4 regions of the Lysinibacillus sp. BSL11 genome follow, and region 2 is predicted to be linked to each of the others. Evidence: riboswitches for the same ligand, from Rfam matches in the RefSeq annotation. Region 2 holds a riboswitch; each other region holds the start of a gene.
The links. Region 2 has a riboswitch for cobalamin ahead of RCJ95_RS06310 (ABC transporter substrate-binding protein). Riboswitches for the same ligand answer to the same signal wherever they lie in the genome.

Region 1: another riboswitch for cobalamin. It lies ahead of RCJ95_RS15900 (glutaredoxin family protein); the one in region 2 lies ahead of RCJ95_RS06310 (ABC transporter substrate-binding protein).
Region 3: another riboswitch for cobalamin. It lies ahead of RCJ95_RS07650 (hypothetical protein); the one in region 2 lies ahead of RCJ95_RS06310 (ABC transporter substrate-binding protein).
Region 4: another riboswitch for cobalamin. It lies ahead of RCJ95_RS19710 (FecCD family ABC transporter permease); the one in region 2 lies ahead of RCJ95_RS06310 (ABC transporter substrate-binding protein).

The regions. Positions count from the first base shown of each region.
Region 1 is NZ_JAVGCX010000013.1:26,374-33,926, reverse strand. It holds gene RCJ95_RS15945 (response regulator) at 1-15, shown strand, start outside; partial or broken gene RCJ95_RS15940 (GNAT family N-acetyltransferase) at 1-104, shown strand, start outside; gene RCJ95_RS15935 (DinB family protein) at 153-620, shown strand; gene RCJ95_RS15930 (DUF3888 domain-containing protein) at 648-1,388, opposite strand; gene RCJ95_RS15925 (hypothetical protein) at 1,479-1,883, shown strand; gene RCJ95_RS15920 (Lsa family ABC-F type ribosomal protection protein) at 1,931-3,412, opposite strand; gene RCJ95_RS15915 (DUF2089 domain-containing protein) at 4,103-4,468, shown strand; gene RCJ95_RS15910 (SHOCT-like domain-containing protein) at 4,482-4,868, shown strand; gene RCJ95_RS15905 (hypothetical protein) at 4,878-5,159, shown strand; cobalamin riboswitch at 5,516-5,693, shown strand; gene RCJ95_RS15900 (glutaredoxin family protein) at 5,811-6,035, shown strand; gene nrdI (class Ib ribonucleoside-diphosphate reductase assembly flavoprotein NrdI) at 6,032-6,391, shown strand; gene nrdE (class 1b ribonucleoside-diphosphate reductase subunit alpha) at 6,388-7,553, shown strand, end outside.
Region 2 is NZ_JAVGCX010000004.1:143,496-151,048, reverse strand. It holds gene RCJ95_RS06320 (adenosylcobinamide amidohydrolase) at 1-1,305, opposite strand, end outside; gene RCJ95_RS06315 (FecCD family ABC transporter permease) at 1,302-2,303, opposite strand; gene RCJ95_RS06310 (ABC transporter substrate-binding protein) at 2,300-3,268, opposite strand; cobalamin riboswitch at 3,405-3,587, opposite strand; gene RCJ95_RS06305 (acyl-CoA dehydrogenase family protein) at 3,645-5,312, opposite strand; gene RCJ95_RS06300 (class I adenylate-forming enzyme family protein) at 5,314-6,816, opposite strand; gene RCJ95_RS06295 (MerR family transcriptional regulator) at 6,809-7,198, opposite strand; gene argS (arginine--tRNA ligase) at 7,430-7,553, opposite strand, start outside.
Region 3 is NZ_JAVGCX010000005.1:149,374-156,926, reverse strand. It holds gene RCJ95_RS07670 (putative RNA methyltransferase) at 1-717, opposite strand, end outside; gene RCJ95_RS07665 (MATE family efflux transporter) at 720-2,087, opposite strand; gene RCJ95_RS07660 (tyrosine-protein phosphatase) at 2,222-2,989, opposite strand; gene RCJ95_RS07655 (ABC transporter substrate-binding protein) at 3,135-4,085, opposite strand; gene RCJ95_RS07650 (hypothetical protein) at 4,069-4,626, opposite strand; cobalamin riboswitch at 4,785-4,982, opposite strand; gene RCJ95_RS07645 (glutathione peroxidase) at 5,101-5,646, opposite strand; gene RCJ95_RS07640 (hypothetical protein) at 5,728-6,282, opposite strand; gene ytvI (sporulation integral membrane protein YtvI) at 6,373-7,431, shown strand.
Region 4 is NZ_JAVGCX010000018.1:35,855-43,407, forward strand. It holds gene RCJ95_RS19670 (S-layer homology domain-containing protein) at 1-1,035, opposite strand, end outside; gene RCJ95_RS19675 (endonuclease Q family protein) at 1,145-2,311, opposite strand; gene RCJ95_RS19680 (hypothetical protein) at 2,381-2,551, opposite strand; gene RCJ95_RS19685 (TetR family transcriptional regulator) at 2,731-3,309, shown strand; gene RCJ95_RS19690 (DMT family transporter) at 3,384-3,737, shown strand; gene RCJ95_RS19695 (DMT family transporter) at 3,737-4,051, shown strand; gene RCJ95_RS19700 (hypothetical protein) at 4,105-4,281, opposite strand; gene RCJ95_RS19705 (heme ABC transporter ATP-binding protein) at 4,333-5,124, opposite strand; gene RCJ95_RS19710 (FecCD family ABC transporter permease) at 5,130-6,176, opposite strand; cobalamin riboswitch at 6,323-6,510, opposite strand; gene RCJ95_RS19715 (biotin transporter BioY) at 6,665-7,261, shown strand; gene RCJ95_RS19720 (YdhK family protein) at 7,376-7,553, shown strand, end outside.

The DNA.
Region 1 (7,553 bases), on a different contig from region 2:
TATATAAATCATTAGATTATCAAGAAGTGGGGAAAATTCCTCAATATACTATTTCATCAGATGGAGAATTAGAAGCAACCGTAATTTACTATAAATTAATTTAATCCATGGTATTCAATAGAACTGAAAACGTATAGAAAGGGAGCTAGTATATGAACGAAGAGCAATTATTTAAGCAAATGAAAATGTGGCGTAATTGGACTGTTGAATTTCTACGTACAATCCCTGAAAATATTGCTGATCAGATACCCGCTGGACATCATAACAATATTCGTTGGAATGCTGGTCATCTATTAGTTGGTTGGGATCATACCGTTTTTCCAGCTGTTACACAAGAAAGGCGTTTGCCCCTATCCTATCATGTAATGTTCCCAAGTGGCAGTAAACCAGATAACTGGACTGAGCAACCGCCAACAATGGATCAAATCATTATACTCCTAGAGGAACAACCCATTCTTATTGAACAAGCTTGTGAAGGACATTTACATGAACCGCTTAAAGAACCTTTTTTAGGTATGAAAACATTAGGCGACATGGTTGTCTTTCATATGAACCATGAAAATTTACACATGGGGATTATAAAAAGTATGATGCAAACGCTCTTAAAGAATGAAGCCTAACTGATGGAATCAGTTGGCTTCATTTTTCTATATATACCACGGCAACAAATCCTCCATTTTCTTACCTGGCTTACTTGTTTTATCTGTTACGATCCATGTGCCGTCTTTCTTTTGCAGTTGATAGCTTACATTTGTACCATCCGCCCTTTTAAAGACCATATAGCCTATATTACCCTTGATAAAGGTGACAGGGTCTATGACATTTTTGTAGGGAATCTTTCGATCAGGAAATAAAATATGGGTCACTATTTCCTCTGCAATCGTAGCAAGGGGTTTCATATCACTATTTATTTCAGCTTGATATTGCAATTGATCGTAATGATAGGAAGTATACGATGCTAAGTCCAGCTTAAAACTCTGCTGTATATCTAACAGTGTTGCCCTATAGAATGCGTTTATTGCTTTTTCTACATCATCTGCCTCATGTATATAGCGAAGTGTGCTGACACCAGTTGGACTGACTTCAAATGTAATGATTTCCTTACTGTAGGGTGGGGAATGTGCATGCTCAAAGGTAGTAGCTTCCACGTCAACCCTAAAGCTAAACTGACTTTCTCTGACAATCTTTAAAATTTTCACATCATATAAGCCGTACTGCTTAGGATAGCCGTAGTAATGATCAATTTCCTTTTCGATAAATGGATTAAGGATTGTAATGAATGTGTCCCTGATTAGTTGATCATCAGCTTGTTCACTTTGCGCATAAATCTTACATGGCACAATGAACATAGTGAAGATAGCCATTAAAACATAAGCAAATTTTTTCATGGAATAGTGACCTTTCTGCAGGATGATACTTTATAGAGTGCACCAATCACAGCAAATTATCGAGCATTTTTAAAGAAAGGGAGTTGAACAATGGGAAAAATAATACTGCCCTTTTTATGTATGCTTTTGTTATTTCCAACAGCTACTTGGGGGTCAGAACCTGAAGGCTTAAAATGTCCAAATCCAGATGTATTGATGAAAACAACGGAGAAAGACAAAGATGAGCTTAGTCAAGCATTAGCTGACATCATTCCAAAAGTATATGGCTCAAGCCCTGATTATCAGGAGTGGCAAACTGAGGTGATAAAGCCCATGCCCATATTAACTGGCATGGAGGAGAATTACTATAAAATGGCGGTGAACTTCTGTGGAGAAAATGTGGCTAATCACTCCTGGTTTGTTCGATTAAGGTTTCCAAGATTACTGCCAGCGCAAAGTGCATCACTAGGTGAGCTATATATCGTGAAAGAGACAAATACTAAATGGGTCCATTGATTTCAATATCATTAAAAAGGAAGAATCCATAAAATGGATTCTTCTCTTTACGACATCGCTACCGTTTTCGTTGCTACAGTTTGTTGGAATGCCTGATCATGCTCAACAATCACCATTGTGAGATGGGAGCTTTTTATAAGCTCTTCAATCTGCATGCGTGAATAGATATCAATATAATTGAGTGGTTCATCCCAAATATATAAATGAGCCTTCTCACACAAGCTTTTAGCAATCAGGAGCTTTTTCTTTTGCCCACCAGAATAATGAGAGATATCCTTCTCAAATTGAATACGCTCAAAATCCATCTTGCGCAGGATTGATTTAAATAACGTCTCATCAATACCATACTCTTCAATAAATTCCGATAACAATCCCCTTAAATGGGATGTATCCTGTTGAACATAGGAAATGACTAGACCTGAAGCTAACTTTATGGAGCCTGTATGTTGGATGGGCTTACCTAGAATAAGTTTTAACATACTACTTTTTCCGCTTCCATTTTTGCCATCTAAAACAACTCGATCCCCTTGTGCCACTTTGAAGCTAATAGGCTTATTCACGATATGGTTATCGTATTGAATGGATACATCTGTTACAGCAACCATTTCTTTAGATGAACATGCCAATGGCTCTACTTTCAATGACTCAGTTTTTTCCACATTTTTTAGCAGCTTTGATTTTTCCTCAATAGCTCTTTGTTGTCTGGATTCCAGATTCTTTGCTCGTTTCATCATCTTAGCTGCTTTATGCCCGACAAAGCCTTTGTCCAGCTTTGAACCTGAATTGGTTGTGCCATTTTTGGAGGCTTCCACTTGATTAGACCATCCTACCGAACGCTTTGAGGATTGTTTTAATCTGTCGATATCTTTTTGCAGTCGTTGATTGGTTACTTCTTCGTGCTCCTGCTGTCGATCAAAATTTAACTTCCAAGAAGAATAGTTTCCACTTTGAACGTCAATATTGGCTCTATTGATCGATAGAATATGGTCAACACAGCCATCTAAAAAGCTTCTGTCATGTGAAATTAAAATAAATCCTTTTTTCCTGCGAAGATAATCTGAAACCGTCTTTCGTGCATCCGTGTCTAGATGATTGGTTGGCTCATCAATTAATAAAAATTGACCCTCTGTCAAAAACAACGCAGCAAGCAGCACCTTTGTTTGCTCGCCATTGGATAATGTTTTAAAAGGACGATACATGACCTCTGCATCTACATGTAGGTAAGCTATTTCACGTAGACATTCCCAATCCTCTGCCTGAGGACAAATTTCCTCAAATATTTCGTGGGTATATTTATTTGGATCTGAAACAGGGTAGGGGAAATAAGTAAAGTCTACAGAAGAGATGATTTTTCCGCTATACTCATATTTTCCTAATAACAACTGAAAGAATGTTGTTTTACCTCGTCCGTTTCTACCGATAAATCCAAGTTTCCAATCCGTATCGATTTGAAAGTTGACATTCTCAAAAATATTGTCAAAGCTGCTTGGATAAGAAAAAGTTAAGTTTTGTACTTGTATCATGGACATGATAATTCCTCCTTTGTATTACAACAGTTTACTTTTCATACAAAGTCGGTCTATCCATCTATGTTTTATTTCTCCGTATAAGCAGATGGATATTAACGACTTATACGGAGTGTACATGCGTCACAATAGTTTCTGAATCGCTCATATTTTTCCTCTCCTTTATGGGTAAATGAAAGGTGCAAAATCAACTATGAAAGCAAGAAAAAAATCCCTCCACTTGTGCATTGGAAGGATTAGTCTTTCACTGAATAAATACGATTTGCCATTTGTGTCATGACAAATACAATGCAAACTGATTGTTAAAAATGGATAGACTAACCCTATATTTTGTGTTTGAAATCATTCAATTCAAATGAAAATATAGTTTAGTTCTTCATTGTCCATTCATCAGTCCTCTCATAATTGTCTTTTTATAGTAACAAATTTTTTTACAGAATACAATGTAACCTTATTTTCAATTCTAAACTGTCATTATCTAACTGATGCCGCTAGCTACAAGTAGAAATAGAAAAGACATACATAGAGTAAAGTTGAAATTGCTTAGGACAAGCAATACAGCAATGATTAATTAACATTTTTAATTTAATAATTAATTTTATTTATTTTATAATTAAAAAAATCAATTTTTATTATTTACATATTTAATTTCTTTGTTATATAATCAACTTAACTTAAAGGAAGGAGTTCACTATGGCTTATCAAGTAATCACAAATTGCCCTGTCTGTAGTAGAACATTAAAAATTACGAAGTTACAGTGTTCTCATTGTCACACGACCATTGAAAATGAATTTGAATTGTCGAAGCTAGCATCCTTATCACAGGATCAGCTTCATTTTGTGGAAGTATTTTTAACCTGCCGAGGAAACATTAAAGAGGTTGAAAAGGAACTGGGGGTTTCGTATCCAACAGTTCGAGGCAAGCTAAACGACATTATTTCATCCCTTGGCTATGCTCAAAAAAAGAAAAATGAAGTAGACGAGAAAAAAATTGTAAGCATGCTGGAAAATGGCGAAATCACAACAGATGAAGCGATAAAGCTCTTAAAAGACGAATAGGGAGGAACGGACCATGAAAGAGGAAATCACAAAAGTGTTAACCATGATTCAAGAGGGAAAAATTGATGCGGATAAAGGATCAGAGCTGATTCAAGTGCTACAACAGAAAGAAGAATCAGAGAACAAATTTGTGGAAAAAACAAAGTATTTAGAAAAAACATTAAAGGTTCGTGTTGTATCCACCGAAAATGATAATGTTACGGTAAACTTGCCGATTAAACTTGTCAAAGCCGTACTTATGGCAGGACACAGCATCGCTGCGAGTATTCCACAATCAGAAAAATACGTAAAAGATATCGACATCAATCTTCTTCTTGAAGCAATCGAAAATGAATTAGACGGACAAATTGTAGATATAAAATCAGCAAACGGGGATTCCGTTGCAGTCTTCATTGAGTAGAGGCGACGAATGATGCATGTAAAAGTGAAAGCAAAAGATGTTCGCTTTACAGTCCCAGTTCCCTATACCGTGCTAACCATTGTCCTCTCCATTTTAACTTCTAAATGGATTCAGCAACAAGCCAATAAGTGGACAAAGGCATACTTCGATCGAAAGAACATAGACTTTACCTTTCCGCTCATCGACAAAGAAATGCTAAAGCCGATTATCAAGGAACTACAAAATTATAAGGGACTCGTGCTAGTCGATGTCAAAGCTCAGGATGGGACTGAGGTTAAGATTAGACTATAATCCCAAAGATAGAATGGTTAGAGCATGTTATGATAAAAGCATGCTCTTTTTTAATGAGTGTCATTTGAAACGTGTAAGAGATGATAATTATTTCAGGATTTACATATAGAAGCTACTATTTTTCAATGGTACTTAAAATAGAACATTTCTTTCAGAATTCTAGATACATTTTGATAGATAAAGATGTTCATCGTTTAAAATAGATTTTTGATTTGGGTATAAATGATTAGTGGTAATCTACTTGGAACTACATAATTAAAAATACTGAATAATCCAAAAATAAAGAAGTTTAGAATCTTGATTTACTTTTCATTTGAAGGATGGTACACTTAAAACTATTGAACAACAACTATATATTGTGTTCGTTTTACAAAGGTACTACTACATGTAGTTTAAAAGGGAAGTTCGGTACAATTCCGACGCTGTCCCCGCAACTGTGAAGCTGACGATGATTGCAACCACTGTGCATTTGCATGGGAAGGGAATCAGAGAATGAAGCAAAGCCAGGAGACCTGCCTTTATAAAACAAATTTATCATTTCTTCGGGGATTAAGAGATGGGAACGTCAGTATTTTTGGTATGTTAACGTTTCCATTTAGCCTATCTCTCTAGAGGAGATAGGCTTTTTATTTTATGAAAAGAGGGATTTCTATGAAACTTTATACGAAAACAATTTGTCCAAAATGCCTATGGGTAAAATCTGAACTACAACGTGCAGGACTTGAAGCTGAAATCGTTAACATCGATCATGATGAACAGGCAAAACAAACGATTATTGACGCAGGTTTTTTAAGTGTGCCTGTTTTAGAGATGAATGAAACTTTTATAGGAGATGTTCAGGAAATTGTTTCTCAAATTGAGTTGATTGCTCTATGATCGTTTACGCGAGTCGTACAGGTAATGTCCGAAATGTTGTATCCAAATTAAAGGCAGAATGTATCGAGCTCTCGGAGGGATTGCGATTGAACAAGCCCTATCTTTTAATTACCTACACAGATGGTTTAGGTGACATTCCAGCAAAGGTACAACGTTTCTTAGAAAAAAACAGGGATTTTTGTAAAGGAGTAGTTGCCAGTGGCAATAGTAATTTCGGCCATCATGTATTTGGCGCTGCTGGTGAGAAAATCGCCGCTACCTATCATGTACCCTTAGTAAGGAAATTAGATTTACGAGGTAATCAAACGGATTACGAAGCAATACAAACGTTTTATGAAACGAGGGTAATGAGATGAAAACCTATTTAAAGCTTAATAATGACGTACTGAATCGTTATAGTACAACTGGATTACTTGAGTTAGAAAAGGACCGCGAAGCTACGCGCCGCTACTTTTTAGAGTATGTTAACGTACGTTTGCGTTATTTTATAGATATTGAGGAAAAAATCCGCTATTTAGTTGATGAGGGCTACTATGAGAAAGCATTTATCGATATGTACGAGATGGAATTTATTAAGAAGCTGTACAAGAAAGCCTATGATTATAATTTCCGCTTCCCATCCTTTATGAGCGCAAGCAAATTTTATGATAGCTATGCTATGAAAAGTCGTGACGGGGAAGAGATCTTAGAAAAGTATGAGGATCGTATTGTCATTATTGCTTTGTATTTGGCGCAAGGAAACACAACTCTAGCAGAACGCTCTGTCGAAGCAATGATGGAAGCCTACCAGCCAGCGACACCAACTGCTTTAAATAGTGGTAAGAAAGCACGTGGTGAATTAGTCAGCTGCTTTAAATTATCAATGGATGACTCCATGAACAGTATTGCTGAAAATATTGGCTATTGTTTAGAGCTATCACGCCTTGGTGGTGGAGTAGGGGTCAACTTAACAGATTTACGCCCTTTAGGTGATCCAATTAAAGAGATATTAAATCGTGCAAGTGGTGTCATCCCAGTAGCAAAACTGTTAGAAAATTCTTTCAGTTATTCGAATCAGCTAGGGCAACGAAATGGCTCAGGTGTTGTCTATCTAAATATTTTCCATGCAGACATAGAAAATTTCATATCATCAAAAAAACCAAATGCTGATGATAAAATTCGCCTCGCAACCCTTTCAACAGGGATTATTATACCTAGTATTTTCTTCGAACTGATGAAACGTGATAAGGATATCGTCTTGTTTAGCCCATACGATATTTTTAAAGAATACGGTAAACGTATGTCTGAGCTTTCCATTTCAGACATGTACTACGAGCTACTTGATAACCCAAAAATTCGTAAAATTAAACGTTTAAATGCACGGAAGCTTTATACAGAGGTGAAAAAAGCACAATTTGAATCAGGCTACCCGTTTGAAATCTTTGATGATAATGTCAATAAGGTACATCCTTTAAAAAATATTGGACGTGTCAAAATGTCCAATTTATGTACAGAAATCTTACAAGTACAAGAGACAAG
Region 2 (7,553 bases):
TGCAATAGTTCCACTCCGTTCATCACGAATATTTTCTGATTGCAACGCCTTTGTTTTTGCCTCAGTTGCTGTCATCAATGCCTGAAAAAATGCCTCTTCCGATAAACAGCCATTAATGATAACCCATGTATTAATAGTACCAATATATGGATCATCTTGTCTTTCATGGACTCGAGATACATCAACTGCATTGCCTACGCCAGCAGTTACAGCTACGATTATACTGCCAAAAGGTGCTGAAAATTCATTGATGGCCACTAGAGCTGTTGGTACTGCGGTTAGCATAACAACAGTATTGGTAGGTGAAAAATTTTCCTTTTTTAAAAATTCTTTAACTTCTCGTTTCACATCGCTGATGACATAATCCCCAGGAACTGAGCGATTTAATAAGCAATTATGCCAGCCTATACCCGGGTTATGAACTGCCGAAGATACGGTCTTCAAAGGAAGCTCTGATTGAAGTTGGATATATTGTTCAGTTATCATAAAATGCTCTTTTTTGATGATAGCTCGCTGTTGGTAGTCTGTAGCTGCGGGCATCATTGTAATTTGAGGTTTTGGTATTTCAGGATGAGCATATGTAGTCACCCGTGCTTGATAAACTTCTTCAATTTGGGAGGCAATTAATACTTCATGTGGTGCACCAAGTGCTCTCATTCGTCCGCTTTCCATCAGCAATAATTCATCACAATAAAGAGAGGCTAAATTCATATCGTGTAGTACCATAACAACCGTTAAACCACACTCCATCGCTTCCTTCCGAACCATATCTAAAATTTGACGTTGGTGGGCAATATCTAAATGATTAGTTGGTTCATCCAGTAATAGTATTTCTGCAGTTTGAGCTAAGGCTTGTGCTACAAATACTCTTTGTTGTTCACCACCAGATAAAAATTCCATTGGTGTATGCTCATATCGCTTTACACCTGTTTGTAGCATAGCATGTTGTACAGCCTGTTCGTCCTGTTCAGACCAACTCGAGAAAAAGCCTGTTTGATGCGGATAGCGCCCCAGTGAAACTGCCTCTCTCACACTGTTTGAGAAAGCATTTGCATGAAGCTGTGGTAATACAGCCATTTTTTTTGCCAAAGCACGAGCATTATAAGAAAGAATATTTTGTCCATCAATCGAAATGGTTCCAGCAGTAGCTGGTAAAATACCACTCATTACTTTTAATAATGTAGATTTCCCGCTACCATTCGGCCCTAGAATACCAAGAATTTTTCCTTTTTCAACAGTAAAACTAATGTCCTTGACGATTGGTACATCTTCATAGCCACCTGATAGCTGTTCAACAATAATCATGCCCGTACCCCCTTACTTCTTCGCTGCTTATAAAAAATATAGGAGAAAACAGGAGCTCCAATAAATGCCGTAATAACACCAATTGGTAGCTCTCTTGGCACAATGATTGTTCGTGCTACTAGGTCGCAAATAATGAGTAATGTTGCACCATTGAAAAAAGATAATGGTAATAAATGGCGATGATCAGAACCCCAAATCATCCTTGTCATATGCGGCACCACTAATCCTACAAAGCCAATTGTGCCAGAAACCGCTACAGCCGCTCCAGTGAGCATGGAGCCACCTGCTAATATCAAATATTTACTGCGCTTCACATTAACACCTAAATGTTTTGCCCGTTCTTCACCATACAACAAAACATTTAGTTCTCTTCTTTGTGTCCATAGCATAATTGAACCTACAATCACAAATGGAATGATCATTTGGACATATGGCCAACCACGCATCGAAACAGAACCAAGTAGCCAGCCTATTACCTGACGTAATTCTTCACCAGATAAGGCAATCATTAATGAAATAAGGGAACCTAAAAATGAACTAAAAATAACACCTGTTAATATCAACGTTTCCATTTTCAATGAGCGGTCTACGAGTCTAGCAAAGCTCATAACAACTACCATCGTGATGATAGCACCAATCATACTGAAGGTTGGCAGCGCATACAAACCGACAACAGGTATAGAAATACTAAAAAAGATCGTTAAAACAGCACCAACAGATGCCCCTGATGAAACCCCTAGTGTATATGGATCTGCTAATGGATTTTTTAATAAACCTTGGAATGCTGCTCCAGCAATAGCTAGAGATGCGCCTACTAGTCCCGCTAATAACACGCGAGGCAAACGAATTTTCCAAAAAATATTGGCGGCTGTTTCATCAACCGCCTTATTCCATAATACTTCTAATGGAATATGAACTGAGCCTATCGCTACGCCACACCAGATGCTAATAAGAAGAAGCGTACATGTTAGTGTATAGGCTAGTGCTATTTTTTTCACTTAAATACCTCAGGATAGATTGCTTTTGCTAATTCTTCTAGACCTTCTGCTAAACGTGGCCCTTGACGACTTGTTGTACTTTCATCTACCTGCACAATCGCATTATTTTTTACGGCATTAATCGTATCAAAGCCCGCCCGTTTTGGTATTTTCGTTAAAATATCTGGTACATAATGATATGTCACCACGATGACATCTGGATTTTTTGCGATAATTTGTTCTGCATCAATTTTATACCAATTATCGCCATCTACAGCTACATTCTCTGCATTGATCATTTCAAGCATCGCGTTCATAAACGTACCATTGCCAGCTGTATAAATATCTGGCTCATCTGATGCTTCAACTAACACTTTTTTGGGTTCAACATCCTTGACTTTAGACAAAACTTCTTCTACTTTCGCCTTCATATTAGCAACAATTTTTTCTGCCTCTGGTAATTTCCCTGTAGCACGTCCAAGTTGCTCAATTGTTGTATATGTTTCATTAAAGTCTTGTGCATTTCTTACTACAAAAACTTTCAAACCTGCTGATTCAAGCTGTGCAATAGCCTCTTCTGAAAGAGACATGCTAGATTCGTGTGAAAAAACGATATCTGGTTTTAAGGCAATAATTTTTTCAATATCGTACTCCATACCGCCAACCTTATCCTTCTCAGCTGCCTCTGGCGGATAATCGTCGTTGTCAGTAACACCAACTATTTCATCATTTAAACCTAGTCCAAAAAGGATTTCAGTATTACTCGGAATAAGTGAAACAATTTTCTCAGGAGGTGCTTCAAGTGTAATGTCCTTACCAAGGGCATCTGTTATCGTCATTGGGAATGTTGCTTCATCCACCTGTGCTGTTTCTTGCTGTGTTTGCTGCTCGTTAGATGACTTGTTATCTTTTGCTTCCTGCCCACAAGCAGCTAGCAAGCCTACTGCTAAAAATGCTGATAATCCTATTTTCCAAAATTTCTTCATGTGAATCCTCCTTCGTTGGTCCATGCGACATTTCGCTTTATTTTGCATCAAAATAAAACCCCTCATCTTTGAACGATGAGGGGGCAAAATCGCACCAAAAAACTGATACAAAATCCACCACCCTATCCTCGTAGGTTGTCATGTCGTTATAAAGGCAGGTCTCCTGGCTAGTGCTACTTGCGATTTTTCAAGCCTTCCCGAAATCTTCAGTGGCATCATTTGAAAAAACTCACACTTACAGTGGCGGGACCGCATCGGAATTACACCGATTTCCCTTTTCACTTTACTTAAGTAAAGAACCTTTATAATATTCAGTTGATTTCATTATACATGAAAATGAAAGAAGTCGCCTCCATTCAAGACGACTCCCCGGCCATTATACAATTTCAGAAAAGTATTGGACTGTTTTCATTTGAGCACCCATTTCTCTTAATGACCATGTCTGTTCTAAATAAACGTCCGCTAGTTTTTCATATTTTCCACCAAATTTATGTGCCCACTCAACCGCTATGACACTTTCATAAAGGTGAGCCATTTTTTCAGCCATACCTTTTGCTTCAAAAGTTTTCGTTGCCTCGTCTAAAGCGCTAAAAATTTGCAGTTTTATAGAAATATTCGCCAATTGTTCTTTAACGATTTGTACTAGTGAGCTTTCAGCTAATTTCTCTAATCGTTCCTCCATCTCACAGACAAACAGTTCATGTGCATGAAACTTATTCACTAAACGAATGAGTTCTAAGGCCAAAATATTAGCCGTCCCCTCCCACACCGTCAACACTTGCGCGTCTCTTAATAAGCGGGGCGTTACAAAGTCTTCTATATAGCCATTACCCCCGTGTAATTCAATTGCCTCACTAGCATAGTGAACAGCTTGCTCTGCCGTTTCCTTTTTCATAATGGCAATATATAAACGATTCATAATAAGGTCTTGCTGTGTTCCCTGTCCACTTGTCACTTTATCGTATAATTGAATAAGATCAAAAACTGTCGCTACTTCCACGTGCAACTTAGCTGCAAATTTCCCTAAAGTATCCTGAATCATAGGGTATTGTGTTAAGGGCTTGCCAAATGCATGTCGATTGCTTACATAATGTTTTGCCTCTAAGAAGCCACGACGCATAATACCAATAGAAGCGACTGCATTACAAATTCTTGAGAGATTTAGTGCTTCTAGCATATAATAAATCCCTTTATTTTGCTCCCCTACAACATAGGCAAGTGCACCATCAAATTCTACCTCACCAGAGGGAACTGCCCGAACGCCTAATTTATCTTTCAATCGACGAATACGTAGATGATTTGTTGTACCATCTTCTTTACGCCAAGGAACTGCAAACAACGTTAAGCCTTTGGAACCTGCTGGCGCCCCTTCTATTCGTGCCAATACCATCGCTACACCACACATGCCCGCATTGGATGCAAAGTATTTTTCACCATATAGACGATACGCAGTGCCATCCTTTCTCGCCTCCACCACATTTGCACCGACGTCAGAGCCTCCTTGACGTTCTGTTAAAAAGGTCGCACCTTCATATAAATCTGTGTCACCTGTTGCACAAACATGTGGTAAAAAACGTTGCTTTACCTCTTCATCTGCATAATGATCTAATAGATAGGCAGTAGCCATCGTCAATGTTACAGGACAATAAAATCCTGGCTCTGCATGTGATAGCAAATAACCTTGTGCAAAGCTATAAACATAATTCCCCTTGTGACCTAGCTGCGGAATATGCTTGTGTACATAACCTACAATCCCAGTATTATATGTCTCTTCAATCGTTTTTTTATAGCCATCATTAACCCAAACCTCTGATATCTCTTCACCATAGGCATCATATCTTTGAAGGCGAGGTTCACTCTGTCGATCTGTATGCTTTGCCCTCGTATCAATATCACCTGCACATAGCTCACCAAAATCTGTTAACTCTCGTTGGGCATATGATAGAAACTCTTTATCTAACATCATTCCTACTATTTTTTGAAGCGTGTCATCTTCCGTAAAAAAGTTCGTAGTACGCATTGCTTCTTTTTGTAATACTTTCATGCTATCTCACCTCTTGTCCCTTCAAATTTTGTTTTAATATTTTGCCTGATGCATTGCGTGGTAGCGCTTCCACTTTTTCAAAAATACGTGGTATTTTAAATTTTGCAAGATGTTCCTCTAAATAAGCTTTCAAAGCTTCCTCATCGATGTCTTGTTTAGCAGAATACACCGCCTTTACCGTTTCGCCCCATTGCGGATGTGGCACACCAATTACCGCAACCTCGAATATTCCTTCAAAGCTCAATAAACAATCTTCAATTTCTTTCGGATAAATGTTGACACCACCCGAAATAATGACATCCTTTTTACGATCTACAATCCAAATAAAACCATCTTCGTCCTTACGAGCTAGATCTCCTGTTTTTAACCAACCGTCAATAAAGGCTTCATTAGTTGCTACTTCATCCTTATAGTAGCCAAGCATGTTACCCTCACCCAACAAGACAATTTCCCCCACTTCGCCTACATTTACATCTTCTCCACTGTTATTCACAATACGCAATTCTGTACCAAGTGGCGCCCGCTGACCAATACTTCCTGCCTTTGCTTCATGCTCCTTGCCAAATAATAATGAACCACTTGGACCTGCCTCTGTTAATCCATATACACAAGTTAAGTTATTTGTGCGGAATGCCTGCTGAATGAATCGAACCTCACTTTGAGATAACGGTGCCCCACCATAGACCCACCATTTCATAGAAGACAAATCTGCCGAATGTAGCCTTGGCATCTGTGCCGTTAATAAATAAGCAACAGGTGCACCAAAGAAATGTGTTGTTTTCTCCTTTTCAATGGAATCAATGAATAAATCGGGTGTAAAAGTTGGTGTTAATACATTTGTTGAGCCTACCAATACACCCGCCATTAAAAATAAATGTAATGGTGCAGAGTGTGTTAATGGCATCATGAGCAAAATACGGCTCTCGGGCTTTACCTCCATTTCAACAGCTATCATTTGCGCCACTGTTAAAATATTACGGTAGCTAAATAACACACCCTTTGGTTTTCCTGTCGTACCAGATGTATATAAAATCGTGGAAGGGTCATCCTCTTGTAACTGACAATCAATTGTTTGTGTACTAGCATTTTGAAGCATTATTTCATATTGATGCCATCCCACTTTTTCTTGACCTGTTTTAATTTTTAACGGAATTCCAGCTAGCTGTTCAACTGCTGCAAAAATAGTCTCATCTACGACAATTGCCTTCGCTTCGGCATGCTGCGCCACGTACTCTACTTCTTGCAATGTAAATTTCGCATTGACTGGCACAACGATCGCTCCGATACGCTGAATAGCAAAGTAACTGACTACAAACTCTAAAACGTTTGGCATAAAAATTAAAACCTTATCCCTCTGCTTTACTCCCTGCTCTAGTAAAGCATGACTAAAACGTGTCACCTGCTTATCTAAATCTTGGTAGGTTACTCTTCTGCCATGACAAATAACGGCTTCATTTTTCGGATACTTACGGGCATTACGTGCTAACAAATTGGAACTATTCATCTTGCATCTCTCCCTTTAAAGTCGCTAATTTTTCACTAAACATGCCATGCATTTGCTGTAACTCATGCTTCATCTGCGTCAGCTCAGCTATTTTACTCTCAATCTCTTGAATTTTTTGATCACCGTATTCAACCGTTCGCTCTAATTGCTGAATTCCTGAGCGATCAAAATCAAATAGTAAAACCATCTCTTTGATTTCCTCCAACGAAAAACCGTAACGCTTGCCTCTGAAAATAAGCTTGAGCTTCGCCAATTCTTTTTTTGAAAAGGTTCGTTGGTTGGTAAATGAACGATGGGGGCAAAGAAGCCCAAGTTCCTCATAATAACGAATTGTCCGCGTAGACACATTAAACTCCTTTGCTACCTCCTGAATCGTCTTCAAAACCATCTCCCCTTTCCTAATTGGCAACAGTATACCATTGACGTTAACGTAAACTACAACAGAATTTTCGTAATTAACAGAAAAACAAAGTTTGAAACAGCTAATTTCCCACGGTTTATCCGTTTCTTTTGTCTTTCTATCCGTCACATTTGGAACTTTATCTCTCATATTCAGCCTTCTATCCATTAAAAAAGCCCCTAACCCTTTTCAGGTTAGGAGCTTAAAGTTTAATTACATTTTTTCAGGTGCAGATACGCCGATTAAGCGTAGTGCATTTGCAATTGTTGTGCGGACAGCCGTAATTAATGCTAAACGAGCCTCTGTTAACTCTTTGTTTGAAGCATCTAATACTTTT
Region 3 (7,553 bases), on a different contig from region 2:
TTCTGAAAGCGGTAAAGTATAAGTTACGCGTTCTACGTTTACCTCACGAAAACTATCTTGAAAACGAGCTACAATTTGTTCATTAGAGTAAGTTTCCTTGTTTGAATCTGCATATAATTGAGCACGCAGTTCCCGCAAATAACCACTTTGCGGTACAACCTTCACAAGACAGCCATTCGGTGTAAGAAGTCGTTTAAACTCCTCATAATTTGCTGGCGATAATATATTTAAAATGGCATCGAAACTCGCTTGAGCAAATGGACTTTTAGCTAAATCCCCTACACACCAAATTTGTTGAGGATAATGACGTGCTGCAGCCAAAATGCCCTCCTTCGCTATGTCAATTCCAACGCCAATACCATGCTCCCTATCATTCATAATGCGAGCTAAATGTGAGCCCTCTCCACAACCAGTATCAAGCACTGTTTTTGCAGAGCTTATAAGCTCACCGATTCGAGCTTCTACAGCATCATAAATCCCACTATCAATAACAGCCTTGCGGGATTCAAAAAGGCTCTTACTATATTTAGAAGCGGCGCTATGTGTCAGCATATTGACATAGCCTTGTTTCGCAATATCAAAGGAATGGTTAGAAGCACAAACCAATCTCCCCTGCTCATAGACATGCATGGATCGCTGACAGATTGGACAAGCAAAAAGGGTGATATATTGATCCATTAATGCCGCCCCGATAGCACGTTTCGATAATGCGCCCATTTCTATGCCTCCTTCTTGTCGTTTGGTGATACAAGAGCATAGCGCTCCCATTTACGACTTTTCCATCTAAAGTATACGATAATTGCCCGCACCCATTCATCTGCTGAAATGGCTAGCCAAATTCCGACCAAGCCCCAATCCAATACAAAGACAAATAAATAGCCAAGCGGCAGGCTCATGCAAACCATTGATAGAAAACCAATTTTCACTGGGAATCTAGCATCCCCAGAAGCGCGTAAAGAGTTAATAACAACGATATTCATCGTGCGACCAGTCTCTAGTAAAATACTTAATGCTAACACGGATGCCCCAATCTTAATGACTTCTGGATTATCAGTAAAAACCTGCATAAGGGGCTTACGGAATAGCGTAACGACTGCAACCATAATAATCGTAAAAACAAATGCTGCACGGACACTTTTCCATAGCTGATGATACGCCTCATCTTTTTCTCCTGCACCTACATGACGACCAATAATAATGGCTGTTCCTGTACCAATGGCAATCGCAAATAAATACGTAAACATCGAAATATTCATAGCATATTGTCGTGCTGCTAGTGTTTCTGCTCCTAAGTAAGTCGCATAATATAAAAAGATGATTTGGCAAAATTGATAAAGCACCTGTTCAAACGCAGATGGTAAACCAATGTTTAGTATTTTCCTCACATATTCCTTTGAATACTCAAAATAATATTGTAACTTTACACGCACTTCCATTACCTGATACAGCAACCAGAAAAATACTAGGACGGCTAATCCGCGACTAATGACAGAGGAAATAGCCGCTCCTTTCACACCAAGCTCTGGGAAACCTAAATTCCCAAAAATAAGACCGTAGTTTAGCACAACATGTAAGACGTTCATGCCAAGCGAAACGTACATAGTTTGTTTTGTCCAACCATGTACACGAATAATTGCTGCGAGTGCATTAATAATAGCCTGTAGGAAAATAAAACTCCCAATGATGGCTAAGTAACTTTGTGCATAGTGGAGGACTTCTCCCTGCAAGTTCATCATTGTCATTAAATGTCTCGCAAAGAAGAAAAATAAAATACTCATTAAAAGCCCAACGACCAAATTCATCGTGACCGCTAACGCCGAGATCTTGGCCGCTTCAAAAAAGCGTCTGGAGCCTAAATATTGGGAAACAACAATAGATGCACCATTGCCCACTACTTCCAGAATCAAGATGGCAATATGGATATATTGATTGGCTGCACCTACTCCTGATACAGCATTATCTGATAAAGCACTGAGCATAAAAGTATCGGCTAGTCCCATCAACATAAATAGAAAAACTTCTAAGAAGATCGGCCATGTTAAATGGAATAGACTTAACTTATTTGTCTCTTTAATTGTGTCTGCCAATACTTTCACTTCTCCTATATTTTCTTAAAAATCTATTGTATCTTATCACAAATATTCAGACTGTAAAGAGATTTATAGGAATACAGCGCTTCCACATAAAAAATCCCTCCCACATCGTGTGAAAGGGCCATTTTTTAAATTAAGCAATAGGATTGTAATTGCTCTCGTTTTTCAATTGTTAGGCCAAATTCCTGCTCTAAAAACCCAGTCTTAGAACCATAGCGACGATCCATCGCATCCAATGCTGCTTGTAAATAGTCTTCACGGGCGGACATTAATGCATAAAATTGCTGTAGTTCTTGCTCATTATACTGATGCTGAATAGCCTGAGCCATTCTTTCTACCATTGGACGTAAATGTATATTAGTATCTAAATAGTCCTCCATGATGGTCTCCTCTGGTACATCTAAAGCTAGTAAAATAAGTGCTCCTCCAATACCCGTTCGGTCCTTACCAACTGCGCAATGATGTACAAGACCTAGATTATCAGGGTTTTGAATCGTTTGCATTAACTCTTTAAATGAAAGATTGTTAAAAGGCATTTGTGCATAAAAATCTCGAAACATCTCAGGGCTTACCACTTTATAGAAATCTCTACCACCAGCATTGGTAGGCATTTCAAAAGCATGATTACCCTTCGCTGGGATTTGTATATATTGAGCATATGAGAACACTGGGTTAGGATTATGATACGCCTCATTGTTATCGCGATAATCAAAAATGGTTTTAATCCCTAACGTTTCAAATAGCTCTTTATCCGCCAGTGTCATTTTTCCAAGAGCAGCTGAGCGGTAAAATAAACCGTTCTTTACCCTACGCCCATCTTTTGTCTTATATCCACCCATGTCTCGGAAATTATGGACTGCTTCAAATGGAATTACCTTTGTCTCTAATTGCTCCACTCACTACACCTCCTAAGATTATTAAGCATACTTACTTTTATTTTAAAGAACAAACTACATTAATTCCAATTTTCACGCTAGGTAATAATTTAAACCACATAAAAAATGCTAGCTGAATGGCTGACAGCTAGCATGGAAACATTTCTTATTTAAATAACTCTGGGTACACAGCCTTCGCTACTAATTCTACAGCTTCACCAATACGCGGACCAGGTCGATTAGAGATATCTGTATCGATGGACAATACCGCTTTGTTTTGAATAGCTGTCACAGTATTCCAACCATCTCGTCCAAGAATTTCTCCTATTGGATCTTCTGTATAGTTTACTGTTGTTAAAATAATATCTGGATTTTTAGCAATAACATCTTCCTCATTCACTTTTGCCCAGCTATTCAAGTCAGAAAAAACATTATTAACATTAGCTGCATCTAATATTTCTTGCTGGAAAGTGCTAGAGCCTGCTGTATATATGTCTGGCTTAGGGCTAACCTCTAAATAAACATTTTTCGGCGTTTTTACGTCCTTCACCTTCGTTTGTACTTCAGCAATTTTCGCTTTAATCTCTTCATTTAATTTATTTCCTTTATCAGCAACATCCATCACAGCAGCTATTTGTTCGATATCTCCATAAACATCATCGAAAGTAGTCGCAGATTGAATAACAAACACTTTAATTCCTGCGTCCTCAAGCGGCTTTAGTGCATCCTTATCACCGATTGTATAAGCAATAACAACATCTGGCTTTAACGCTATAATTCTTTCACTGTTAAAGTTCGTAGTATCAGAGACACGTTCAATTTTTTGTGCTTCCTCTGGGTAAGTATCGTACTCAGTTGCTCCTACAATTTTATCGCCAACACCTAAAGCAAACAAAATTTCAGTATTACTTGGTTGTAAAGATACAACTGTTTTTGGTACTTCATTAAACGCTATTTCCACTCCACGGTCATCTGTCACTTTATAGCTTGTTTTCTCTACGTGTTGTGTACCCTGCGAGGCATCTTTATTTTTTGTATCTTCAGCAGTGCCACAGCCTGCTAATACCAGTGCAAGTAAGAGCACTGATAGCCATTGGAAATTAAATACTTTCTTCATTGTTATTCTCCTTTTTCTTTTTCATTGGGTAGGATTTACTAATAAACGGTATTTCAGAAATTCCAGCTTGCTGATTCATAAAAACAGCCATGACAAAACATACATTAGCTAATAAACCAAGGTAATCGAAAAGAATAGCAGGAACCTCTCGTTCTTCTGATACTTTGTGTAAAGTTCGATATGATTTTTTTGCCTCACTGCGACAAAGATGTAAGGCTGCAGCGGCCTCTGTTCCTTGAGGTAAAACAAAACTTTGAATCTCTTCCTTCACATGGCGAACGTAAAAATCATAACGCTCACTTAACCAAGATAAATCCTCTTCAGTTACCGCTAATTTCCCACGAACTGAGCCATTCACATGATACGCCATAGGTAACATAAGTAATAAATCCTCAGCAACAACTTGAACATCCTCTTTTTTTACCGCAGCTAATGCAACTCCTAGATGTGTTGTAAGGCTATCTGTTCGAATTTCAAAATCAACCGTTGAAGCTTTCTCACGCATAAATGGATAACAAGAATAACGGGCATCTTTTTTCACTTGCTTCCCCCCTATTTTCTATAATGAAAAATTCTTACTTGAAAGGCATAAAAAAAGTCGCTCCTTTTGCAAAGGAACGACAAAAATACAAGATTGAGCCATCAAACTAGACAAAGCCTATGTATTTGCCGTATATCCTCCTAGCTTCCGAGAAGTTTTTATACGTTCAAATAAAGGTCGGTCTCCTGGCTTGTACAGTTCGTCACATAAAACGAATGTGTTATAAAGGACCTTCCCATCTTCTTTGAGACAGTGGTAAATCTTTATAATGGCTGTACTTACAGTTGCGGAAACAGCTCCGGTTTTTCACCGGATTCCCGATTATGCTTACTAGCACCTTTATCCTGCAAGAATATTTCATTTGTAAAGCAGTTTATCATATATGATTCAGAAAAAATAGCTGTACTCAATTTTAAAATATAGTAACACTAGAAGAGAAAATTCCAACAAATTTTTACATTATTAAGAAATTTACTATAGTAGTGTTTCAATTGCTTGTTCAATATCGAGCTGTGAATCTGTTGGTTCAAAGCGTGCGACGGTCTTACCATTAGCATCTACTAGAAATTTTGTAAAGTTCCAGCGAATGTTACGACCATCTAAAAAGCTTGGGGCAAGTTGAACAATTGCTTCTGCCAACATTTTCTCCTGCATACTTGCCTTCCCAAACTCTCGGTAATTCACTTCATGCTTTAAATAATTAAAGAGTGGATGTGTAGCCTCTCCATTTACCTGTACAAGCTCAAAAATCGGGAATGTGACCCCATAGTTTACCTTGCATAGATGCTTAGTTTCCTCTCCATCCTCAGGATTTTGATGGCCAAATTGATCACAAGGGAAGCCAAGAACTACAAAATTCTCTTTTCCATATTTATCATACATTTTCTGTAAGTCTTCAAATTGATATGTAAATCGGCATTGGTTTGCCGTGTTAACAATTAACATTGTTTTTCCACGATATGTTTCCATTGATAAAATTTCGCCATTAGGCTTCCGAACTAGATAATTATAAATGCTCATGCTATAATCCCCTTTTTTCATTCATTATAGTTGACTATTCTACCGTTCATCAAAGAATTTGCACAAAAAAACACCACCTCGCTACTTTGAACGGATGGCTGACTTATACTTCTTTTTATATTTAGCATCTTGTTCTTCATTAATTAAACGATGGGCAATATCTAATAATTTCGAGTCATTTGTTTGATCATATAGCTTTTTAAATGACATAATAATATCCTGACGAATAAGAGATGGCTGTTTTTCATCTATACATGTTTGAAATCTTTTAGCTAGATACGATACAACCAAATCTCTTTGTACTTGACCCGCCTGTCCAATTTTCCAAATGGCCTGTAATGCATGCCTTGCTGTAGCAGATTGTTCATCGTAAGTCACAGCCCAAATCTTTAAAAAATCCTCCAAGACCCTTTCTTCTGGATCACTTTTTGCAGCTAAAGCGCATAAAATTTGTGCAGCACGTGCACGAGAATAACCATTATTGTATGTAAGTGCTTTTATTAGCTGTTCCCAAACTGCATATGTCCAATCTACAGGTTCCTGCATAATTTTCATTAATTCCTCGTAAGATTCATATTGAATATCGCGATCATGCTCTGTTAGATTACTAAAAAGTTGCAAAATCTCTTTTTCCATAATTCATCCCTACCTTTATTGTTTCAGAACGTAATAAAATTTGATTTATGGTACACTTAACTTAATTTTTTTCGCAAAGAAGGTGAGTTTATGAATAAATTTAATGCTAGGAAATTGATTTTTCGGTTGATTGTGATAATATCCCTACTTCTAGCTGCCTATTTTGTTATCCCAGTGTCCATGCCTTTAATACTTGCTGGGATCAGTGCATTTTTCTTAGAACCCATTGTCATGTTCTTTAAACGAAAATGGAAAATGTCACGGAAAATAGCAGTTGCTTTTATTTACATAGTGAGTGTTATTGTTATATCTATTATTTGTTATCTATCCATTACACAAATAATGACACAAATAATTTTACTATCTAAGCAAGCTCCCTATTATATTTCCAAGCTATCAGATATGTGGCTTCATATGCAAGAAAATATTTCTAAATACACAGAAGACTTTCCACCTGAAGTAAGTGCTTCGCTTCAAAAAACCACAATGGATTTCATAAAGAAAGTTGAAGAATCCTTTTTAAGCTTCTTTAATTATAGCAAAGTTTCTGCCTTCTTTTCAGAGATACCCAGCCTATTTATCAGTCTTCTCGTTTATATGATTGCGCTATTCCTATTTATGCTTGATTTGCCTAAGTTAAAGCAAATCACTTATAAATATTTAAAGCCCAATACAGCAAAGAAGATAAAAATTATTTTAAATCGCTTAAAAGATGCTACATTTGGCTATATGAAGGCTCACTTATTTGTAAGCTTTATTATTGGAGGCGTCACACTCATTGGACTGCTATTAATCCAACCGAAATACGCAGTAACAATGACGGTTATTATCTGGTTAATAGATATTGTACCATTCCTAGGCTCTATCATTATTCTAGCGCCATGGGGGCTTTACCACCTATTGATGGGAAACACCTCTATAGCTGTAAAATTATTCATCTTAGCTGCTATTTTACTTATTATTCGTCGAGTAGTCGAGCCTAAGTTAATGGGAGACCATATCGGTTTGTCCACTTTACCAACATTAATTTCCATGTTCATAGGTCTACAGTTATTTGGTATTATCGGTTTACTTGTTGGTCCATTCGTTATTATTTTCTTTATTGCGTTGAAAGAGACAGGTGTCATCAAAGTAAATTTTAAAATTTAATATCAATCTAGTATGCAGGGAAATCTCTTTTCAAGAATAGACGTAGTCGTCTTGTTTCTTTTGAAAGAAATGCAAAATAAAAAGGTCAATCTTTGTATATTTTTCTCTACAAAGATGACCTT
Region 4 (7,553 bases), on a different contig from region 2:
ACCAGCACCATCAATGGCTTTGATAGATACATTGTAGGTTGTATTTTCTATTAAATCTTTGAGCGTAATTGTAGTAGTGTCAGCATTTAAAGTTGAAGTTAATTTTCCATTCACATAGACAAGGTAATTTGCTACGCCTACATTATCTGTCGCTTCTTGCCAGCTAACCTTAACAGTTGTACGATCTTTTACCTCTACTCCGATAGCCTGCGTGACATCCCATAAAGAGCTTGTTTTAATAATGGGTAAAAATGCTTCATTTGCTATCGCTAAATAACCAGCTTCACTTAAATGAATATTTTCAGGGTTTGGTAGATAGTTGGCAACATCCTTTGCAACAACATCATATGTAGGAACAAAAATAGCGCCCGCTTTTTCAGTAGTTGTTTTGATTGTTGAATTCAAAGTAGCTAATAACAGATTAAATTGTTTTTGTAAGTTCGCACTATAGTATGGGAAGGAATTATAATAGCCCATTACATATACTTCAGCTTGTGGATTAATTTTTTTGATTTCAGAAAGAATAGTAGCAATGTTCGATACAGCTTCTTTAGTAGCTTTTATGATAGCCACAGTGTCAATTCCCGTTGTTTGAGATTCTTTTAATATTGGCAATAGATCATTTGCCCCAGCTGTTAATGTGATGATTTCAGCTTCCTTAATAGAAGCTCGTAACTTTGCCTGTTCCTCTGTATAGCCAAAACCAGTCACTGTTTTTGCAACATCATTTTGTAGATCAGCTAAAACATTTTTAGTTGTGTAGCCTGACATAGCAAAGCCCTTATTAAAGGAAGTAAGGAAGCCGTCTTGCTGTAATGCCTGTGCAATAAAATCGGTATAGCCTAATCCAATTACACCTACTTCATTCATCCCATGTGCTAATGAATCACCAAGTGCCACATAATCGGTTTGTACAATCCAACTTGGTGCTATACGGTCACCCTGTCCTTCTTCTGCACTAGCTGCTACAGGTAAAGCTAATTGCAAAGCCAATATACTTGAAGCTAAAAAACGAAATTTCTTTGATAATCTCATTTACTCTCTCCTCTACTTATAAAATAGTCGTTGTTTTCACTATTTTACTAGAGGAGCGATAAAAATAGGTTAAATTACAACAATCTTTTTAAAACATTTCATTTTTTATCTAATCAACCTGTATCTTTCCATAAATCCCACCACCACCAACTTTAATGGCTAATTGGCCTGTTCTCGCTAAATCGATTAATTGGGCTAGTTTATGTGGCACAATTTGTTCAAGCTGGTCGATTGTTACACGATGCAAAATATTCATTTCTGTACCAAATGCTCCGATTAAACGTTCCATCATTTTAGGACCAATACCTGGAATGAAATCAAGTGGTATCTGATGAATGTAAGGTGGTCTATTTCGTTTATTGGGAAAGTCTTCTGATAGCTCCTGTATACGGGTAGCTACTCCCTTTATAATTTGAGTACTCCCACATTCTGTACAAATGGTAGCTTCTTTACTTAGCTGTTGACTACATTTTGCACAAACTGTTTGATGATATTTGCCAAGCAAAGGATTCAGGCCATAATTGGCTATTACCGCTCGTCCCTGTTGCTCATGCAGAGCCATTTTTAATTCTGTAAAATTCGCTTCTGCTAATCGTAACTTTTGATATTCTCGCGCTAATTTTCCAAGCGAATGTGCATCGGAATTGCTAACGAATGTATATGCTTGTAATTCTTTAATATGACGTACCATATTTGTATCAGAGCTTAAACCTAATTCAATGCCATCAATAAGCTGCGGATCAAAGACTTCAGTTAAACTTCGACGAACCCCTTTGCCAAACAAGCTTTTAAATGGTGTAAATACATGTGCAGGAATAAAAATACCTCCCAATTCATGCACCTTTTGCTGCAAGGTCTTGCCATCACAATAAATACGTTGTGAACTTAAATGGATATTCTTCATATGTTGTGACATCCATTCTGAGAACTGCTTCATGAGCTCTAGTGTAGGAAAGTAAGCAAGCACATGAATAGGACCCTGACAATGTTGATCATAAATTTCAATTTCCGATCCTGGAATCAAAGTTGTTTCTTGAAAACGTAGACCACCTTCTTTTAGTTCTTTCAGTTCTCCGTGTTCAATCATCCTCACCATTTCTTCGATTACTTCTGGTGAGTGACAGTCAATGACCCCAATGATGTCTAATCCCTTTCTTGCACTAGACGTCTCTAAAATTCGTGCTAATGTTAACGTTTTACTGCCAGTAATTTTCACTGCCCTTCCACTAGAAGTACGTCCAATATGAATATGTAAATCAGCATAGAATTCATTCAATTCAAACACTCCTTTTAGTACATCTATAAAACGAAAATACCTTACATTACTGCAAGGCATTTCTCTTCATTATGATGGATGATTTGTAGTAGTGCTATTATTTGACTCAAAAGCGCCAGAACCGTGTGATGGTGTGGAGGAAGCATCATAGGCAACTAATGTTACACCAATCTTTTCTTCAAGCTCATTGATTTTTTCTAGTTGCTGCGGGTCTAATTGTGCAAACTTAATTTCTGTCATGGCCATCAATCCTTTCAATTATACAATTCCCCGAAATATAGAAAATATACTTCTTCGCATAATTGTGGAATTACAAACGAACACGGATAAAAAAATGACTGATTATCAGTCATTTTTATTGACATTATTTTTCTTATTCTATAACATAATAATTAAGTAAGGCAAAAGTGAGGGATTGCATGTCAAAAGAAGAAAAAATTATTCAAGCTGCCATTGAGGTTTTTCGAGAAAAAGGAATAGAAAAAACAAAGGTTTCAGATATCGTTAAAGCTGCTGGGATCGCTCAAGGAACATTTTATCTTTATTTCCCATCACGCCTTTCTGTGATGCCAGCTATTGCAAAAAATATGGTAGAAAGAATTATTGCTACCTTAGATGAAGGTATTTCAAGTCATAAGCCCTTTGAACAGCAACTTGAAGAGGTTGTGGAAATGGTTTTCTTAATCACGAAAGATTATGGAGATATTGTTGCACTTATTTATGCAGGTATTGCGCAAACTGAGCATTTAAAAGAATGGGAAAATATATATGCACCCTATTATGAATGGATGAGCCATTTCTTATTATCTGGCAAGCAACAGGGAATGATACGTGATTCAATTGACCCAACACGTTCTGCTAAACTGATGATTGGTCTAATTGAATCTGCTGCTGAACAAATTTATTTATTTGACGATAGCAAGGATGAAACAATGAAATTGCTCAAGCTTGAGCTTATAGACTTCCTATCTCACGCACTTGGCCTACGTCACCCATAAAAGTGACGTTCTTTTTTACTTCAAAAATGACTGAACGTCAGTCATTGCATTACCTAATAGAAAGGATTTTACTTATGAAAAAAGAATGGATGTACGTCGTTTTAACAAGTTTATTTGAATTGCTTTGGGTATTTGGCTTTAACGTAGCAAGCTCATGGTGGCATTGGATAATTATTGTGACAATCATTGCTATAGATTTTCATTTCTTATCGGAGGCTTGCGAGAGCTTACCTACTGGTACAGTCTACGCTATTTTCGCCGGAGCAGGTGCAATCGGTACTACATTAATGGATATTTTCATTTTCGAAGGAGAATTTAATGCCATTAAAGGACTGTTCATGATTATTTTAATATTAGGTGTGATTGGTCTAAAATTAGCGGATAATTCCTCTAAAGTGCAGGTGCAAACGAAAGGAGAGAATGTATAATGGGTTGGGTACTTATTATCTTAGCTGCTTTGTCTGAAATTATAGGTGTGATTGGCTTACGCTTCTATAGTCAGCAGAAAACATTACGAAACTTAATTTTATATATTGGTGGTTTTGGTGTGTCCTTTGCCCTTTTATATGCATCCTTCAACTATTTGCAGTTAAGTATTGCCTATGTTGTTTGGGTAGGAATTGGTACTGTTGGAGCTGTACTCGTAAATATCATTTTCTTTGGTGAATCTAAAAATCTATCACGTATTATCAGTATCATAGCAATTATCATAGGTGTAGCAGGCTTAAAAGCAGTATCTTAATGGCTCTACAATACAGGACGCCACTCTTAAATCGGAAGCGTCCTGTATTCATTTTATTTAATACGGCATGGTTGGATAATAATCAATCCATCCGAGCCAATACCAGTATGGACATTGGCCATTTTTTGAGCCAATTCACAAAAGATATCTTCCTTGTAATCATGTTGGAAAAGATCAAGATAGATATCGCTGTTGCCAATACCATGCATTTTCGTAAAGGCTATTTGCATACAGTCACTCCTTAAAGGATGTTTTATGTATCTAATAGAAGATCTCGCTTTCTATATTTGGCTAAACCTCTTCGTGAACTGTTCAGGAACATATGTAAGATACGGCTTCCCTGTCAGTGGATGTATTTGAATATCCGCAAAAACACCGAATACATCTTGTAGCACTGTTGGGGTAAGTACTTCCTCTGGTGTACCATGGCAAACTATTCGCCCTTGCTGTAAAACGTAAATTTGATCGCAATACATAGCAGCGATATTCAAATCATGTAAAGCTGCTACTACGGTTAAATGCAAGGTCTGAATTAAATCCATAAGTTGAAGTTGATGATGAATATCTAAATGATTCGTCGGCTCATCCAATATTAATACCTGTGCTTGTTGAGCGAGTGCCCTTGCAACCATGACACGCTTTTTCTCGCCACCAGAAAGCGAACTAAAGCTTCGTTTCTCTAAATGTGATATGCCCGTTTGCCTAAGAGCCTCTTTAACAATTTGAAAATCTTTCTCTTGATCAAGCTCTAACAGCTTTTTATGTGGTGTTCTTCCCATACTGACTAAATCATGCACAGTGAAATCAAATAATACGGGTGTCTCTTGGCTTACAACAGCCAAATTTTTCGCAATTGATTTACTTGATTGCTTTAATATATCTTGCTCATTTAATACTACCGTTCCGCTTTCAGGTTTTAGGAGACGATACATATTTTTTAACAATGTTGATTTTCCGCTCCCATTAGGACCAATTAATCCAACAAATTGCTTTTCTTTTATTTGAATGCTTACATCATGTAGTATACGCTGATCGTAAATGGAGAATGATACTTGTTTCGCTTCTAATGTCATGGACGTTAATCTCCTTCACCGAAAGAATAGTTGTTACGACGGAGAAGCCAAATGAAAAATGGTCCCCCACAAAAAGCTGTAATAATACCAATTGGCATTTCCTGAGGAGCAATAATGATTCGAGCAAAGGCATCTGCCCACACTAAGAATATTCCACCTATTAAAGCACTAATAGGTATGACGTATTTATAGTTTGAGCCCACAATTAAACGCACAATATGGGGAATAATCAATCCCACAAATCCTATAGAACCACTAACTGCGACAAGCACACCAGTTAATAGAGATACTAATAGTATTAACTGAATACGGAATTGCTGAAGATTAACGCCTAATGTCACTGCCGCCTCTTCTCCTAGTAATAATAAATTTAAATTGCGATAGTGTAGCCATAGTAGCCCAAATACAACCAAGAATACGAAGGCTGGAATCACAATACTATTCCATTTGGCTCCAGCTAAACTACCTAGCATCCAAAACATAACAGCCTTTAAGGCCCCTTCTTGCTTTGACATCATTAAAATAAAGTTAGAGATAGCCGTTAAGATAAAGGACACAGCCATGCCTGCCAATAGCAAGCGGAAAATAGAGACACGTCCCCCAACACGTGATAAGAAAAAAACAAGTGTAATGGCAAGTAATGAACCAAGGAATGCGGATACTGAAAGAGCGTAAATACCTAAAAATGAAAAGGCTCCTAAAATAATCACAGAAGTAGCTCCTACAGCTGCCCCTGAAGAAATCCCTAGAATATACGGGTCTGCAATAGAATTACGTACAAGTGCCTGAATGGCTGCCCCTGCAATGGCTAACCCCGCTCCTACTATAGCAGCTAGCAAAACACGAGGTGCTCTTATTTGCCAGATGATGATTTCCTGAGAGCGACTCCAATCTTGCTCGATCGAAGTTTGTATAAAAGGAATTTTAGAAAGAATAACTTTCCATACATATAACGGTGTAACTGAAACTGAGCCAACCATTACAGCAAAGGTCATTGAAACAATTAATACCATGAAAAGTACGAAGGAAAATAACATAAATTTTTTATTCATCTGTTTTAAACTCCTACTGAATATTGATGAATGAAGCAATAAAAAAAGGTATCCCATGCGAAAATGCGCATAGAAATACCCTAGATTAAACAAAGTCAGAAAAATATCCAGCTATTGTCCGTAATTGCTTGCATCCTCGTGGGCATTACAGGTATTACTAAATGGCAGGTCTCCTGGCTTCGATTCACTATCCTATAATTGCCTTCCCATTCTTAAACAGTGGCAAATCATATTATAGGATTCCTCGTTACAGTTGCGGGACAGCGTCGGACTTCCACCGACTTCCCTTTTAAGTGACATTCAAAAATGTCACACCAATAGTATTTGAAGTTATAAAATTGTGACGGTTCTATCATACATTTTTATAGATAGATAGTCTACTTCTATTTAACCCAATATTTGAGTTAACTATTAATAATAATAAGGTTGACACAATAGCATTCGTTTTTTACACTAGCAGTAATAACTTATAAAACGAGGTGAAATTCATGGCAACTGTTACACAACATAGTCACCATAAGTTAAGAACTATTGACATTACCTACATTGGATTGTTTTCAACGCTAATGATGGTGGGTGCTAATATCACTTCCTTTGCACCCTTTATGGTAGTTGGTGGTGTACCCATTACGCTTCAAACCTTCTTTGCAACTTTAGCAGGGCTTATTCTTGGTAGTAGAAAAGGTGCGCTCGCCTGTACAATTTATATGTGCGTAGGATTGGCGGGAGCTCCTGTCTTTGCTCGTTTCGGTGGTGGAATTGGCCAAATTTTAAGCCCTACCTTTGGGTTTATTATTACATTTATATTAGCGGCATTTGTTGCAGGGTTGATCGTGGAACGAAGCGGGACAAAGAAAAGTTTTATCGTAGCTGCTTTGGTAGCAACGGCTATAAATTATTTGATAGGAACAAATTGGATGTTTTTTGCCTATAAGCTTTGGGCAAGTGCGCCAGAGAATTTTTCATATAAGCTCGCTTGGCTTTGGATGATTCCTCCACTACCAAAAGATATTATTTTAGCTATTTTTGCTGGTATCTTCACCCATAGATTACAAAAAACATTGAAGATCATGCCCATTCAATAGCATATCTCCCCACCTAATTGTGCCAGACTAAAGAAATGTTTTTCATAGGGTCATATCCATCGTTTCTGCACATTTATTTGCTACATTAGGAGCACATAGTGAGGAGGATATCATATGAAATTCAATAAAAGATGGTCAGTCGGACTATTATCAGTAGTCGCTCTAATTAGTTTATCGGCTTGTACAGAGGATCAAACAGAACCAGCGTCCACTTCTAATGAAACTTCTGAAAAAATGGATCATTCTACAATGAACCATTCAAGTTCTGGCGATGTACCAGTAACATTAAAAA